DNA from 3 places in the Fructilactobacillus cliffordii genome. Region 2 is predicted to be linked to each of the others. Evidence: predicted binding sites of a transcription regulator. Region 2 holds the regulator's gene; each other region holds the start of a gene.

Region 1 (5,822 bases), 430 kb from region 2:
CTATTGCCCCCACTATGACCTCCCACCAATCCGGCACGCTCCAACGCGGTTCCCCCGGAACAAAGACTTTGAGCGCGAAAGACAGCATCTACTCCAAACCGTTTTCGAATCGCAGCGGTGACGTGGTCTAACTCGCGTTGCTTTGTACGTCGCTGGTTATCAGCTAGTAAATCCAGTTGCATTCCGGTGGCAGGAGTTAAATCACCAAAGGCCAGATTAATCCACCGAATCGTTTCCCCGTGCCAGAGCTTTTGAAATATTGCCATCACCACCTGCCGGAGTTCAACCGTTTGATCCGTAGTCGGAATCCGCTGAGTATGGGAGAGATGGTGCGCATCGACTTGCCCATGAGCCATGCCCAGTTGTAACGTAACCGATCCGACCTGGAAATGATGAGCCTGAACGCGAGCGGCAACCTGTTCAGCTAGTTCCTTAATCACCACTGCTAGTTCACTTTCCTGACAGTAGTCCCGGGGCAACACCTGGCCGTTACTATAACTCCGTTGTTGGGGTTGATAAGCTTCGTGCAGATTACTACGGTCAATTCCCCAGGCAGTCGCAAATAGTTGGGTTCCAATCACCCCCAGCTCTTGTTTTAAGACATATGGATTAGCAGCAGCTAACTCAGCCATCGAATGAATCCCTAATCGTGCTAATCGTTGTGCCTGACGTTTGCCAATTCCCCATACGGACGTTAAATTCTGAATTGGCCACAGTTTGGTTGGCACATCTTCATAATGCAGTTCGCCAATCAGATTCCGGTTATGCTTCGCATAAAGATCTAGGGCTAGCTTGGCTTGCACCGGATTATCTCCAATTCCCACCGTGACGTACAAACCCAGGCGTCGCTTAATCTCACGCTGAATTTGCTGAGCCACTGTTTTCACTGTATTGCCAAATAACCGCCACGAGTGGGTCATGTCTAACAACGACTCATCAATCGAATATGGTAGCAGGTCTGCTTCAGCTGCAAATTCAGTAAAAATCTGATTAATCTCTAGGTTCTTTTTGATGTAAAGATTCATGCGTGGTGGAACCAGAATGAGATGTTCATCGTGTGGCAACTCATACTGACGGTTGACGTTGTGAAGCCCGAACAACTGCTTTGCACGGGGGGAAGCAGCCAAAATTAGTCCCCCGTTAGTGTTGGCAGTTTCTGACATGACGCATAAAACAGCTGTCAACGGATTTAATCCTCGGGCTACACTTTCACAGCTAGCGTAAAAAGACTTATTATCAATGAAAAAATAAACCCCATGAGGTTCTGCATCGTAGTTCATTACTCCATCTCCCGAACATTTGTTCGGTACTATTATATCTCACCTCAAAGTTCGTGTAAATGTCCATTTGTCCTCTGATATAATAAAATGAAACTAACTATTTTAAAATGGAGGACCATCATGTTTAGAGCATATCGTAATTTCTGGCATAATATCTTTAACTTTTCGGGAACCGCTTCGCTAGTTGAATTCTGGATTCCCCTCATTTTTAACTACATCTTAGCGCTGCTAGCTGCTTGGTTATTGGGTGTTCTAGCGGGCACCGTATCCGCCCAAATGGTTTCCGTTATTTACGGAATCATGTTTCTCTTAGCATGGATTGGAAGCATTTCTGTAACCTTCCGCCGGCTCCACGACTCCAACCATTCAGGTTGGTGGTTCTGGATTCAAATAATCCCGGCTATCGGAACCCTGTGGCTCTTGATTCTCCTAATTCTTCCAACTAGAAGAGCTAGTCGCTGGCGTTAACTAAAAAAATGGCTGAACCTGTTTAAATTCAGGTTCAGCCATTTTTATTAATTAAAGACCATTCCACCGTCAATCAAGAGTGATTGTCCGGTCATGTAATTTGAATCTGGTCCAGCCAGATAAGAAACACACCCAGCAACGTCTTCAGGTTGCGAAAGCCGTTTTAATGCGATGTCCTTAGCAAACTGTTCCATTCCCCATTCAAACGGTTTTCCTGCTTTATCAGCCACTTGTTGGGCAATGTCGTTCATCATTGGTGTTACCACGATTCCGGGACAGAAGGCGTTGACCGTAATCCCATCGTCTGCCAATTCCTTCGCCGTGGTTTCGGTAATCCCTCGAATGGCAAACTTGGTAGATCCATAAACCGTTAAGTTGGGATTTCCAGTCATTCCGGCTTGCGAGGAAGCGTTGATGATTTTACCAGCATGACCTAAATTCTTAAACATCGTGGCAGCTGCTTGAATGCCCCAAATTGTTCCACCAACGTTAATTCGTTCGGCTTCTTCCAGAACTTCTGGAGTTACCTCAAAAATTGGGGTTGTCGGTGCCACTCCAGCATTATTAACCATTACGTTGAAATCACCAAAGTGGTCGTAAGTCTTTTGCACGGCGGCAAAAACATCATCGCGTTTTGCAACATCGGCCTGAATCGCAATTGCATCGCCGTGGTCATTTTGGATTTCCTTAGCGACTGCTTCGACTTTGTCCAGGGTTCGACCCACTAAGGCCACCGCAAAACCATCGTGGTGTAAACGTTTCGCGATTGCTTCTCCAATTCCTTGTCCTGCTCCTGTAATTAAAGCAACTTTTTTCATGTCCTACTCCAATTTCTAAACTAAAAATTTAACTAACTTAACGGATTAATTATACTACCAATTGTTAATAAATGCACAATAGAAATAGTCATTCATTAAAACCGAGTTAGTTCTAACTTTAATCAGAAATATCCTAAATTCTGGAATAACTTAATATCCAAATAAAATCACCATAAGTAATGATAACAAAAGCAAGATTAAACCAAGGATAACTACTGCCATCGAATGTTGAGCACCTAACTGCGGAATTAGTGGTTGTTTAGCTTGGTGCTGTGAAACCACCTGCCTATCTGATCCTCGTGTGTATGGAATGTTAATCAGATTTCCAGCCACTGGAATCGTTACCGTAAACGACGTTTTCGGTTTATTGTATCCAGGAATATCTGGTAACGTGTTCGGATCAATCGTGATTTGATCCCCGGGCTTTCCGGGATACTTAGGAAAATCAATTCCCGTATGCGGAATGACCTTCCCGTTTGGGTCCACCGGTTGACTCGTCGTTTCTGGTTCCGGAAGTGGCGTATATGGAATATTAATTGGCGTCCCGTCCGCCGGAATTGTTACCGTAAACGGCGTTTTCGGTTTTTCATAACCGGGTAGATCAGGCAACGTATTCGGATCAATTGTAATTTGATCCCCGGGCTTTCCGGGATACTTAGGAAAATCAATTCCCGTATGCGGAATGACCTTCCCGTTCTGATCCACCGGCTGACTCGGCGTTTCTGGTTCTGGAAGTGGCGTATATGGAATATCAATTGGCGTCCCATCCGCTGGAATCGTCACCGTAAACGGTTCTTTAGGCTTATTGTATCCGGGTAGATCAGGCAACGTATTCGGATCAATCGTGATTTGATCCCCGGGCTTTCCGGGATACTTAGGAAAATCAATTCCCGTATGCGGAATAACTTTCCCGTTTGGGTCCACCGGCTGACTCGGCGTTTCTGGTTCTGGAAGCGGCGTATATGGAATATCAATTGGCGTCCCATCCGCCGGAATCGTTACCGTAAACGGCGTTTTCGGTTTTTCATAACCGGGTAGATCAGGCAACGTATTCGGATCAATCGTGATTTGATCTCCAGGTTTTCCGGGATACTTAGGAAAATCAATTCCCGTATGCGGAATGACCTTCCCGTTTGGGTCCACCGGTTGACTCGTCGTTTCTGGTTCCGGAAGTGGCGTATATGGAATATTAATTGGCGTCCCGTCCGCCGGAATTGTTACCGTAAACGGCGTTTTCGGTTTTTCATAACCGGGTAGATCAGGCAACGTATTCGGATCAATTGTAATTTGATCCCCGGGCTTTCCGGGATACTTAGGAAAATCAATTCCCGTATGCGGAATGACGTTCCCGTTCTGATCTACCGGTTGACTCGGCGTTTCTGGTTCCGGAAGCGGCGTATACGGAATGTTGATTGGCGTCCCGTCCGCTGGAATTGTTACCGTAAAAGGCGTTTTCGGTTTTTCATAACCGGGTAAATCAGGCAACGTATTCGGATCAATTGTAATTTGATCCCCGGGCTTTCCGGGATACTTAGGAAAATCAATTCCCGTATGCGGAATGACCTTCCCGTTCTGATCCACCGGCTGACTCGGTGTTTCTGGTTCCGGAAGCGGCGTATATGGAATATCAATCGGCGTCCCGTCCGCCGGAATTGTCACCGTAAACGGTTCTTGGGGTTTATTGTATCCAGGTAAATCAGGCAACGTATTCGGATCAATCGTGATTTGATCCCCGGGTTTTCCAGGATAATTAGGAAAATCAATTCCCGTATGCGGAATGACGTTCCCGTTCTGATCCACCGGCTGACTCGGCGTTTCTGGTTCCGGAATCGGCGTATATGGAATATCAATTGGCGTCCCGTCCGCCGGAATCGTCACCGTAAACGGTTCTTTAGGTTTATTGTATCCAGGAATATCTGGCAACGTGTTTGGATCAATTGTAATTTGATCTCCTTCATTTCCATTAACTGGCGGAAAATCAAATTTATTTTCACTTGGTGGAATTACCTCACCATTATTAGCATTCACCGGCTGCATTGGTGTTTTAGAATAAACACTAAATTCTACTCCATCAATGTAATTACCATACGAAGGTTCTTTACTGGTCACACTCTTAAATCCGAAGTAAGTTTCTGTCTGCCCATCGGGGACCTCATAATAACCATCATAGCGTGTCCACGTTCGATTCGGACTGGAAACCCGTCTAACGGCGCTGTGATTGGTTAACGTTCCAATGTTAATATCCATCGTATCAGTTTGATCCCTACCAGCATGGTAAAGACTCCAATGCATGATTGTCCCTGGAATAGATTTAACCACTTGATATAATTCCCCAGGTTCATTGGCATTAATCTCTGCCCATTGATTTCCAACGGCCGGCCTGAAATTATGGTACTTACCACCATTTCCATTCATCATTTCAATGTTATGGTCACCAGCAGTAGTTGACCACCCTGGAACATTATTTTCGGAGGTAATATTAATACTGTTAGCAGGTAAAACCGGCTCCTCAAAAGAACCATTCACAATATGATCAGCCAGTTGATCCTGAGCAGTCACATTACTAACGGTCGCTGATGACACTGGAGCTGCATCCACAATTTGGGGATAAGCAACTAACATTTGGGTAACTACAAATCCACTAAAAATTATTTTCCATTTACACTTCATAAGTCAAGACTCCAATAACTAAACTTATTTAAGAACAGGTTTCTAACCTAAGTATACCACAATGAGAATTATCATTATCTTACGTTTTTACTGTTATAGGGTTTAATTAAAGATGTTTCACTGTTGAAGTAAATTTTCCTAACTAAAAATCCGCAACTGCTATTTCAGTTGCGGATTTTTCATCAATCACCGTTTTGTTCCGTATCGGATTGCAGAACGGTCATGAATGCTTCCTGGGGAATATCCACCTTTCCCACGGCCTTCATCCGTTTCTTCCCTCGTTTCTGCTTCTCCAGCAACTTTGCTCTCCGATCTGGATCCCCAGTGTGAATCCGAGAAGTAACGTCCTTTCGGTACGCCTTAATGTTGGTCCGAGCAATAATCTTGGAACCGATGGCCGCCTGGACCGGAATTTCAAAGTTTTGCCGCGGAATAATTTCCTTGAGTTTCCGGACAATGTCACGACTCCGTTCTTCCGCAAACTGACGGTGGGCAATGAAACTCAACGCGTCCACTTGATCACCATTTAACAAGATATCCACTTTAACCAAGTCACTGGCGTGATAACCGTCCACTTCGTAATCTA
Region 2 (5,822 bases):
CAATACGCCGACCCTCACAGCAGCTCTTAAAGTCCTAGTCCTCACGTTTTGTTACGCTAGTTTTACTAAGTATCAGGACAAACGGGGGGTTTGTATCTTAGGAGTTCTATCCCTATTGATTCATTTTGCCCTGCTATCATTAAAATAGTCATAAATAAAACTCCTCGTCAGCGTGATGCCGATGGGGAGTTTTTAAGCTTCGTTAAGTTCTTCGAGTGCCACACTCGCGGTTTCCCACTCATTTTCCACCCGTTGTTGTTCGGATTGGAGTTGATGGAGCTGTTCCTGGAGCTGTTGACTCCGCTCTGGATCCTGATAGTTTTCCGGTTGGGTCATATCAGTTTGAACCTGAGTTACTTGTTCCTCTAGCTGACCCAGTTGTTTTTCTAAGTCCTGTACGGATCGTTCTAATTTGCGGCGTTGGCGTTGCACGTCCTTTTGGCGTTGGAACTGTTGTTTCTTTTCTGAAATCGGTTCACTAGGTGCGGGAGCTGCTTCTGACTGTTCGTGGGCCGCAATTTCTGCTTCTTCTGCTTTTTTAGCCGTGTAGTAATCATAGTTCCCCATGTAGGTGGTGGAGCCATCCGCACTCAATTCCACGATGTGGGTCGCTAATTGATTGATAAAGTATCGGTCGTGAGAGACAAAGAGAATCGTACCCTGAAATTCCAACAGAGCCCCTTCCAAAACGTTGATACTGTCAACGTCGAGGTGATTAGTTGGTTCGTCCAGAATTAGGACGTTATCGTGTTGCATCGAAAGTTTGGTCAATAGCAACCGGGCTCGTTCCCCACCAGAAAGGTTGGCAACCTGTTTTTCGACCGCATTCCCACTAAAAAGAAAACTGCCTAAGATGGAGCGAATTTCTCGTTCTGGCGTGGTCGGATAGTCATCCCAAAGTTCATGAAGCACGTCTTTTTCAGGATGCAGGCGGGCCTGTTGTTGGTCGTAGTACCCGATTTGGACGCCAGTGCCAAAGTTGATGGTTCCCCGCAGTGGGGGGATTTCACCTACGATTGTTTTTAACAACGTCGACTTACCGACTCCATTGGGGCCAAAGATGGCGAACCGTTGACCGCGTTTTAGGTGGAGGTCGATGGGGTAACTAAGCTCCTTTTGGTAGCCGATACCCAGCTTTTCTACGTCGAGTACGACTTCACCACTTTTACGATCCGGATGAAATTGGAAGCGAGCGGTTGCATGTTGGGGATGCGGTTTTTCAACCCGTTCGATTTTTGCCAATTGCTTTTGGCGGGACTGAGCTCGTTTGGTGGTCGAAGCGCGGACCATGTTTTTTTGGATGAACTCTTCGTCCTTTTTGATTTGATGCTGTTGTTTTTCGTATTTCTTGGCAGCAATCGATAACTGGTGCTGTTTTTCCTTTACAAAAAAGCTGTAGTTTCCTGAATAGTGGGTCAACCGGCCGTTTTCGAGGTCGTAAATTTCATTAACCACTTGATCCAAGAAGTACCGATCATGGGAAACCACCAACAGGGCGCCACTATAAGACTTTAGAAAGTTTTCAAGCCAGGCCGTGGTCCCCATGTCAATGTGGTTGGTCGGTTCGTCGAGAATCAGAAGGTCTGGTTTTTCTAATAGCAGTTTTGCCAGGGCCACCCGAGTTTGTTGACCACCGGAAAGTTCATTAATCGGTCGGTTTTGGTCAGCAGTTGAAAACCCAAAAGCACTCATGACGGTTCGAATTTCAGCATGATAGCCATAGCCATTGTCGCGCTTGAAATCTGCTTGTAATTGATCGTAGGTTTTGGAAATGGCCGCTAGTTTCTCAGGATCAGCAATAACCGCTGGTTGACTCATTTCGGTTTCTAATTCGTGAATTCGAGTTTCCATTTTAATTAAACGTGCAAAGGGGAGTTCTAATTCGGCCTCAATGGTCCGGTCAGAATGTAACCCCGTGTTTTGGGGGAGGTATCCAATTGACAGCCCTTGTTTAATCGTTACGCGGCCATCGCTAGCGGTTTTAGGATCAACCAGTAGCTTTAATAAGGTTGATTTTCCTGCCCCATTTTGACCTACGAGTCCGATATGGCTGTGATCATTGATGGTTAAATTGAGGTCGTCAAAAATGGGCGTCCCGTTAAAGCGTTTAGTCAGTTGTTGTGCCTGTAAAATAATCATTGTGCTTCCTCCTGCCGTAATCTTATCATATTTTGTGGTTTGCTAATTAAAACCGAGATGAAATCATTCACAAACCCAGTGGAATTAACTAAGCGGGTTGAATTTGAAAAAGAAGCATCTTTTTTAGTTGAACAGTCCAATCAAATCGGGAATCATTGCCGGCTTAACGAAAAAATTCACAAGCGCATAGTTTGTGGTAAAATGAGATTAAGAGTAGAACGACTAATTTGAAGGAGGCCATCAGCAAATGGCAGAAGTGAAAATTCCCCGTGCAACCGCAAAACGGCTACCACTTTATTATCGTTATTTAAATATTTTACACGATGGAGGAAAGACGCGGGTTTCATCGACGGAACTGGCCGATGCCATTCACGTGGATTCGGCGACGATTCGGCGCGATTTTTCGTACTTTGGAGCCTTGGGAAAACGGGGTTATGGGTACGACGTTACGAACCTCTTGGAATTCTTCAAAAACATCCTGCACCAGGACCGTTTAACCAACGTAGCGTTAGTTGGAGTCGGAAACCTCGGGCACGCGCTATTAAACTTTAACTTTCACCAGGATAGTAACATCCGGATTTCTGCCGCCTTTGACGTAAATCCCAAAAACGTTAACACGATTCAGGGGGGCGTTCCGATTTATCCCATGGACCAGATGATTAAACAACTCCGGGACCAACAGATTAGTGTGGTTATTTTAACTGTGCCAACCAACGTGGCTCAAGATGTGGCAGATCAGGTCTCAGAAGCAGGCGTGAAGGGCATCTTGAACTTTACCTCCCGCCGTTTAAACGTTCCAGATGGGATTCGGGTGCACAACGTGGATCTTACCAATGAGCTCCAAACTTTAATTTATTTCATTGATCATTACGATCATGGCAGCGATGACTAAGGGTTCCGGAAATAGGAACTCTTTTTTTGAACTAAATTCTTGCATTTAAATTCGAAGGAGCTTATATTAAATAATGTAATTAGCACTTGATGAGTCTGAGTGCTAAAACGTTACTTTATTGGAGGGATTAATGATGTTACAACCAATTGGAGATCGTGTCATTATTGAAATTCAAGACCAACCGGAAGAAACGGTTGGCGGCATTGTATTAGCTGAAAACGCTAAGGAAAAACCAACCCAAGGAAAAGTAGTTGCGGTTGGAACCGGCCGAGTGCTTGATAACGGTGAAAAAGTTGCTCCCGTAGTTAGCGAAGGTGACGTTGTAATGTTTGATAAATACGCCGGAACTAAAGTTAACGATGGAGATCAAGAATATCTTGTGATGCACGAAAGCGACCTCCTCGCAATCGTTAAATAATTTAACAATTAGGCTGAAATAGCAAGTTCAAATTAATTAAACATGAGGTGAATGAAAATGGCTAAAGAATTAAAGTTTTCTGATGACGCACGGAGCGCCATGCTAAATGGTGTCGACAAGTTAGCTGACACAGTTAAAACAACGATGGGACCAAAAGGTCGGAACGTGGTCTTGGAAGAAACTGCTGGCGACCCCACGATTACTAACGATGGGGTTACGATTGCTAAGGCAATTAGCTTACCTGATCACTTTGAAAACATGGGAGCTAAGTTAGTTTCTGAAGTAGCATCCAAGACGAACGATGTTGCTGGTGACGGAACTACGACGGCCACGGTTTTAACCCAAGCCATCGTTAAAGAAGGAATGAAAAACGTGACGGCTGGTGCTAATCCAGTGGGGGTTCGTCGCGGAATTGAAAAGGCCACGAAAGCGGCTGTTGATAGCTTACACAAGATGAGCCACAAGGTGGAAAACAAAGATGATATTGCCCAAATCGCTTCGATTTCTTCTGCTAGCGAACAAGTGGGTAGTTTGATTGCCGACGCCATGGAAAAAGTTGGAAACGATGGGGTAATTACCATCGAAGACTCCAAGGGAGTAGAAACTAGCTTGGACGTGGTTGAAGGAATGGAATTTGATCGTGGCTACATGTCCCAATACATGGTCACTGATCAAGAAAAGATGGAAGCTGATTTAGACAATCCTTACATCTTAATCACCGACAAGAAGATTAACAACATGCAAGACATCATGCCGTTGCTGCAATCAGTTGTGGAACAAGGTCGTTCGTTATTGATGATTGCCGATGACATTGGTGGCGAAGTGCTCCCAACCTTGGTTCTGAACAAGATGCGGGGAACCTTCAACGTGGTTGCTGTTAAAGCTCCTGGCTTTGGTGACCGCCGGAAAGCTCAATTACAGGACATTGCAACCTTAACTGGTGCGACTGTCATTAGTGATGACCTCGGCTTAGAATTGAAGGACACCACGGTTGATCAATTGGGACAATCCAATAAAGTAAACGTTACGAAAGATTCGACGACCATCGTGGAAGGTAAGGGTGACAAGGATGCCATTGCCCAACGCGTTGCCGAAATTAAGGGTCAAATTGCTGCTACCAACTCTGATTTTGATAGAGATAAGTTGCAAGAACGTTTGGCTAAATTAGCTGGTGGAGTGGCTGTTATCAAAGTCGGTGCTGCTACGGAAACCGAATTGAAAGAACGCAAGTACCGGATTGAAGATGCCTTGAACGCTACCCGAGCTGCCGTAGAAGAAGGATTTGTTCCTGGTGGTGGAACGGCCTTCATCAACATCTTAAACGATGTGGCTGCTGTGGAAGCAGAAGGCGATGAACAAACTGGGGTTGACATCGTGCGTCGGGCTCTGGAAGCTCCGGTTAAGCAAATTGCTGAAAATGCCGGTGTAGACGGTGCTGTGATTGTGGACCACTTGAAGCAAGAAAAACCAGGAATTGGCTACAACGCTGCGGACGACAAGTATGAAGACATGATTGCCGCCGGGGTGGTTGACCCAACCAAGGTTAGTCGCTCTGCTTTACAAAACGCTGCTTCTGTTTCTTCCTTATTATTAACCACTGAAGCCGTGGTTGCGGAAGAACCAAAGGAAGATGGCGGTAACGATAATCCGGCCATGGCACAAGGAATGCCTGGCATGATGTAAGCGAACTAATTAAAGAGAAGTTTACACTAGTAAACTTCTCTTTTTTTGTTGTCGGAAACGGGCAGTCGGAGTATAGTAGCAGTTGTATAAAAATGCTAGTTAGCAAATTCAAGATATAGGAGTACAGTTTCATGTGGCGATATTTAAAACGTTTAATTATTGGCCGACCGCTGAAAAGTACCGATGAATCAGGGCAGTCCCTTACGATTTTTAAGGGATTAGCCCTGTTGTCGTCAGATGCGTTATCATCAGTGGCTTACGGAACGGAACAGATTACGGCAGTCTTGATTACGCTATCAACGGCCGCCCTCATGTACCAAATGTGGGTTGCGTTGTTGGTGTTAATTCTTCTGGCCGCCATTACTTTGTCCTACCGGCAAATTATTTATGCTTACCCCTCTGGTGGGGGAGCCTATGTGGTGGCTCGGAGTAATTGGGGTGAAGGTGCTGGGCTAGTGGCCGGGGGCTCGTTACTGGTTGATTACATGTTGACCGTGGCGGTGTCTACGACCTCTGGAACAGAAGCAATTACCTCGGCAATTCCTAGCCTATATCACTATCAGGTTCCGATTGCGATTCTGATTGTGCTGTTCATCATGGTCTTGAACCTGCGGGGGATGCGTGACTCTGCGTCCTTCCTAGTGTTGCCCGTTTATCTTTTCATTTTGATGATCATTTTAATGATTATCG
Region 3 (5,822 bases), 170 kb from region 2:
TTGGAACCGTCTTAACAAATTGTGGGTCAATGATGGCTACATCAGGAGTTAAGGCGTAATCAGCCAGTGGGTACTTGATGTGTAACTTAGCATCCGTAATAACCGAGAACGGTGTTACTTCGGAACCGGTTCCGGAAGTACTTGGGATGGCAACCATTTTTGACTTGCTTGGTTTTTCAAAGCGGTAAGCCCGTTTCCGAATGTCTAAGAATTTTTGCTTGGCACCAAAGAAGTCCGTTTCGGAGTTTTCGTAGATTAACCACATCATCTTAGCAGCATCTAGTGGTGATCCTCCCCCAAGGGCAATGATTGTATCCGGTTGGAAACCACGCATTTGCAGTACTCCAGCATCCACCGTTTCCGTCGTTGGTTCACCGTGAATGTCATCAAAGATGTAGTATTGGACATCGTCGTCACGAGCGTTTAATTCGTCGAGCACCTTGTCAACGTAATGGTATTTAACCATGGATGGACTCGTAACAATAAAGGCTTTGTGAATGTCCGGCATATCCTTGAGGTAACGCACGGAGTTCTTTTCGAAGTAAATTTTTGGTAGTTTAATCCATTGCATATTATTTCTTCTCTTTGCGATTGTTTTGATGTTCAACAGGTCGTAATCCGTTACGTTATGGGAAATTGAGTTTTGTCCCCATGATCCAGTTCCTAATGTTAAGGATGGGGTCATGTTGTTGTACAAGTTCCCAATTCCACCTAATCCAGATGGTGAGTTTACAATAATCCGAGAAGCTTTGACAGAAACCCCGAACTTCGTCGCTAATTCTTCGTTCCGAGTTTGAATGGCAGCCGTGTGTCCTAATCCACCGTAATCCAGCAGCTTGTTTACGATTTCAAAGGCTTCTTTGTGGCCTTTAGCTCGGTAAACGGAAATCACTGGTGATAATTTTTCCCCAGACATTGGGTACTTTGGTCCAATTCCTGTCATTTCCACGGCAAGCACTTGAGTGTCCTTTGGAACCTTGATGTTTGCCATGTCAGCAATTTGTTGGGCCGTTGCTCCAGCGATCGGACCCTTAACGCTTAAACGAGTGCTATCAAACATTGCGTCAGTTAATTGTTGTTGTTCGGCTTCTGGAACAAAGTAAACCCGGTTGCGTTCCAATTGTTCCTTCACATCATCGTAAATATCATCATCAATAACGGCACTGTTTTCAGTGGCACAAATCATTCCGTTATCAAAGGTCTTGGATAACACAATATCGTTCACGGCTTCTGGAATCTTAGCGGTCTTTTCGATATAAACCGGACCGTTACCAGGACCCACCCCTAAAGCGGGTTTCCCAGTGGAGTAAGCGGCTTTAACTAAACCAGGACCACCAGTTGCTAAGGTACATGCTACGCCAGGGTTCTTAATTAAAGCATTCGTAGCTTCCCGACTTGGTTCTTCAATCCATTGGATGCAGTCTTTAGGTGCACCAGCGGCCACAGCGGCATCCCGCATGATTTTAGCGGCTTCAATTGAAGACTTTAAAGCTTGGGGATGCAAACTAAAGATGATGGCATTCCGCGTCTTCATCGAAATGATGGACTTGAACAACGTAGTGGAAGTTGGGTTCGTTACTGGCGTAATTCCTGCAATGACACCCAGTGGCTCTGCCACTTTTACTAAATCTTCTTCCGAGTTTTCGTCAATCACACCAACCGTTTTGTCGTTGCGAATGTCGTGCCAGATTTCTTCAGTGGCAAATAAGTTCTTGATGGCCTTGTCTTCAGCGACTCCCCGTCCCGTTTCTTCGTAAGCCATTTTACCAAGACGTTGGTGCGCATCGACTCCGGCAATTACCATGGCGTGCGTAATTTCATCAACTTTAGCTTGGTCAAAACTACTCATTTCGTCTAAGGCAACGTGAGCCCGTTTCACCATCTTGTCGATGGTATTGTCAATTTGTTTGAGTTGTTTTTCTTCTTTTTTGTCAGACATGTTCTTTCCTCCGGTTACTTCCATGTTCTGCAGTACTTGCCCCTCCGATTGAGGAGCAAGGCGTTTTGCCGGTTGTTACAATAAATTAGGCAGTTGCGCCCGTAAAATCAAAGACTACCCGACCAACAATCTTGCCGGCCTTCATGTCGTCAATCACGTGGTTAATGTTTTCCAATTTGTCAGTTCTAACGATCGGTTCCACTTCACCAGCGGCCCCAAATTGGAAGGTTTCTCGTAAATCTTCTCGAGTTCCGACTAACGAACCAGCGACTTTGATTCCGTCTAAGACCGTCTTATCAATGTTTAAGGCCATATCACCCTTTGGCAAAGCCACGGCAACCAACGTTCCGTTCGGAGCCAAAGCGTTCACCGCGTTGGTAAAGGCAGCTGCACTAACGGCGGTTACGATCGAAGCATCGACTCCACCATCAGTGGCCTTAATGATTTGTTCCGTCGCGTCGTCATCGTGCCGATTAATTACCACATCGGCCCCGTTTTCCTTAGCGGCTTTCAACTTGTCAGGATCACCGTCGGTAACCACTACCCGGGCCCCAAAAACATGTTTTGCCAGTTGCACGGCTAAGTTACCTAAGCCACCGGCCCCGACGATTTCAACCCAGTCACCTGGTTTGGTGTCCCCTTCCTTCAAGGCCTTGTAAGTCGTTACTCCGGCACAAGTTAAGGAAGTGGCTTGGATTGGGTCCAATCCATCAGGAACTTTGACAGCGTACTTGGCATCTACGATACATTCTTCCGCCATCGCACCATCCACGCTGAATCCAGCGTTTTTAACGTTCCGACAGAGAGTTTCGTTACCGGTAACACAGTAACGACAAGTTCCGTCAGCAGAGTAGAACCAAGCGATTGACACTCGATCTCCCACTTTCAGGTTATCCACGTCTTTTCCGACTTGAATGACCTTTCCGACTCCTTCGTGACCAATAATTCGACCTGGAACTTCACCAAAGTCCCCGGCAGCAACGTGTAAATCAGTGTGACATAAACCACAGTATTCAATCTTAACTAATGCTTCATGATCTTCGATCGGACGTAATTGAACGTCTTTGACATCCACGTACCCATCAGAGTTCGGACGCACAACAGCTGCTTTCATGATTGTTTCCCCTTTCCAAACCTTTACTTTACGAATTCATTATATTGTTAAATTATTCACATGTCAACTAAAAAAACACTTATTTTTATTAAAAATAACTAAAGGTAGTTGGATAAATACCATAACAATCGCTTTATCATACCCAATCGGGTAAAACTTAATTTTGTGTGATAATTAACAAAATTAATAAAAAAAGTGGAACCCGCAAGCGCGAGTTCCACTCTAGTCGTAATTCTAATCGGGATAACAGGAATTGAACCTGCGACCTCATACTCCCGAAGCATGCGCTCTACCAAGCTGAGCTATATCCCGTTAGTATCATTACTTAACTATGATACCACAAATTCAGTTGATGGTTAAACCGCAAATTGATTAACATCCCCTTCACTGAAACGGATTGTAAAAACGACCGTGATTAACCTGGAACAATAAAATGGTAATCATCAGCAATAGAATTGCTAGTCCTACCACCAGTGCATCCGTTCCTCGAAAGAGTTGCGCAGTGTACCACGTCCGTTTTTTCTTGCTACCAAAACGACGTAGTTGCATCGCTGTACTGATTCGGTCGATATTTTCAAAACTGGATAAAATCAACGGAATAATGATATTAATAATTCCGTGTAAGCGCGTGGTCAGTTTCCCTTTAGCAGAAAGTTCACTCCCCCGTGCTTGTTGGGCATCCTTGATGTCTCCAAATTCGCGTTGGACGTCCGGGATGTAACGCAGTGTTAGCGCCACGGCGTAGCTAATTTTGTAGCTAATTCCCAACCGATTCAGACTGGATGCAAACAAACTCGGATTGGTTGTCATGATGAACACCAACGCGAGCGGAACCGTGCAGACGTACTTTAAGGTCACGTTTAACAGGTAAAATAGTTCCTGCGTCGTTACCGTAAAATAACCGGCCGAAATGAGCACCGTTTTTGCACCATAAAGATGCACTCCGTATTGCGGTGAAAAGACAAAGACCAGAATCACGTTCAAAATCGAGAAAAAGGCAATAAACTTCACCACAAACGCCACCTGACGCCACTTTAAGTGAGACCACTTGAAAACTAGAAGTGACAAAATAGCCACTAAAACCAAAAAGCGCGTATCAAAGGTCGTCATGCAGGCCACCGATACAATCAGGAAAAAAAGAAGCTTTGCGGCCGCATTAATGCGGTAGATAAACGTGGTACCGGGATGATACCCTAACGTATTGGCCTCATTCATGCTGTTTCCCCCTCTCCTTTAATGCCATCATCAAATTCGCTTCGGTAGTGCCTGCTTGCTTCGCTAACGTAGCCAAACTGGTAGAACAAAGGTGTGCAGCGTTCATCAACTTGGAATTCCGTAATAACTGGTTAGGTGTGACGTCAGCCGCTAATTTCCCATCGTTCACCACTAACACCCGGTTACTATACTGGGCCATCAGTTCTAAATCATGCGTAATTAACATGATGGTAATTTCTTGTTGGTGTAATTGTTCCAAAAAGGTCATAATTTCCGTGTAGGTTTGCCAATCCTGTCCGGCCGTGGGTTCATCCAAAATTAAGAGCTGCGGATGTAACACCAAAATCGCGGCAATCGTCACCCGTTTTCGTTGTCCAAAACTCAACGCACTGAGCGGCCAGTTCCGGAATGGATAGAGTCCACAAATTTTTAAAACATCGTTCACTTGAGTTTCAATGTGCTCCGCTTGCCGTAACCGTAGTCCCAGAGCCACTTCCGCAAAAACCGTTTTTTGTGACAACATTTGGTTCGGGTCCTGCATTACGTACCCAATGTGGTCCGCAATTTCCTTAATGGACGCAGTTGCCAATGATTCGCCCTGCCACGTAATCGTCCCGGTCCCGCGCAAAAAACCACAGATTAACTTCATCAAAGTCGATTTCCCAGCTCCGTTTTGTCCGACCACGCTGATAAAATCCCCTTGGTGAATGGTACAATCAACTCCAGCCAGGGTCGCGTGATCCTGATTGGGATACTGAAACCCAACGTTTTGTAGTTCCAGCAATGCGGAACCCTGAGGCTCTGGACGCGCTTGTTGAACTGATTCTTCACTCCACCGATGAATTTGCTCTAGTTCCGCCGGCATTAATTCTAATTGCTGAACGTGATCTAAATACGGTTGCCGTTGCACGTCAATTCCCGCAGCCTTTAACACCCGCACGTAAAGTGGCGGTTCGATGCCATTTTCTTCTAAGCGTTCTGTTTTTAGCAATATATCCAGATCAGAATCGCTAACTACCCGGCCTTCGCTGAGTACGATGGCATGATCAAAAGCGACAGAGGAAACTAAATCTAAGCGGTGTTCAATCATCACGAGAGTAAACCCGAGTTCTGCTTGTAACTTGGTCACCAGTGCCAAAATTTCGTGACTAGCAACGGGATCCAGGTTCGCTAAGGGTTCGTCTAGTAATAAAATCGGTGCCTGATTGACTAAAACTCCTGCCAACGAAACCTTTTGTTTTTGTCCTCCAGATAGTGACTGGGGTGACTGGTTCAGTAACCCATTAATTTGCAGGCGGTGCGCCCACTCGGCCACCACCTGCTTCATCTGGGCTTGGGGCATGGCATCGTTTTCTAACATAAAAGCGATGTCTTCTGCAGCGGTTAAACCCGTAAACTGACTGTCCGGGTCCTGCAAAACCGTCGAAACTGAAAAGGAAAGGTCAAATAACGACGTGGCTCCAACCGGATGACCGGCAATTTTCCCGGTTCCCGTTATATCGCCAGGATCTTCCTCTGGAATTAAACCATTAATACACTTAGCCAGGGTCGATT

The links. Region 2 encodes Rex, which represses fermentation and respiration genes when NADH is low (regulators of the CRP and FNR family bind a similar motif). Its sites were predicted from a motif close to TTGTGAANTANTTCACAA; they were not measured.
Region 1: a site for Rex is predicted at 2,628-2,645, ahead of M3M38_RS00410 ((S)-acetoin forming diacetyl reductase). Genes of this name have one in related genera too.
Region 3: a site for Rex is predicted at 3,098-3,115, ahead of adhP (alcohol dehydrogenase AdhP). Genes of this name have one in related genera too.

What each region holds. Positions count from the first base shown of each region.
Region 1 is NZ_CP097117.1:77,940-83,761, reverse strand. Features, by position in the region: gene M3M38_RS00420 (Y-family DNA polymerase) at 1-1,280, opposite strand, end outside; gene M3M38_RS00415 (DUF805 domain-containing protein) at 1,401-1,748, shown strand; gene M3M38_RS00410 ((S)-acetoin forming diacetyl reductase) at 1,796-2,566, opposite strand; gene M3M38_RS00405 (DUF5978 domain-containing protein) at 2,717-5,236, opposite strand; gene lepA (translation elongation factor 4) at 5,419-5,822, opposite strand, start outside.
Region 2 is NZ_CP097117.1:511,065-516,886, reverse strand. Features, by position in the region: gene M3M38_RS02615 (RNA-binding protein) at 1-148, shown strand, start outside; gene M3M38_RS02610 (ABC-F family ATP-binding cassette domain-containing protein) at 193-2,139, opposite strand; gene M3M38_RS02605 (redox-sensing transcriptional repressor Rex) at 2,387-3,031, shown strand; gene groES (co-chaperone GroES) at 3,165-3,449, shown strand; gene groL (chaperonin GroEL) at 3,507-5,132, shown strand; gene M3M38_RS02590 (APC family permease) at 5,264-5,822, shown strand, end outside.
Region 3 is NZ_CP097117.1:679,883-685,704, forward strand. Features, by position in the region: gene adhE (bifunctional acetaldehyde-CoA/alcohol dehydrogenase) at 1-1,939, opposite strand, end outside; gene adhP (alcohol dehydrogenase AdhP) at 2,025-3,053, opposite strand; tRNA gene M3M38_RS03470 (tRNA-Pro) at 3,292-3,365, opposite strand; gene M3M38_RS03475 (energy-coupling factor transporter transmembrane component T family protein) at 3,438-4,268, opposite strand; gene M3M38_RS03480 (ABC transporter ATP-binding protein) at 4,261-5,822, opposite strand, start outside.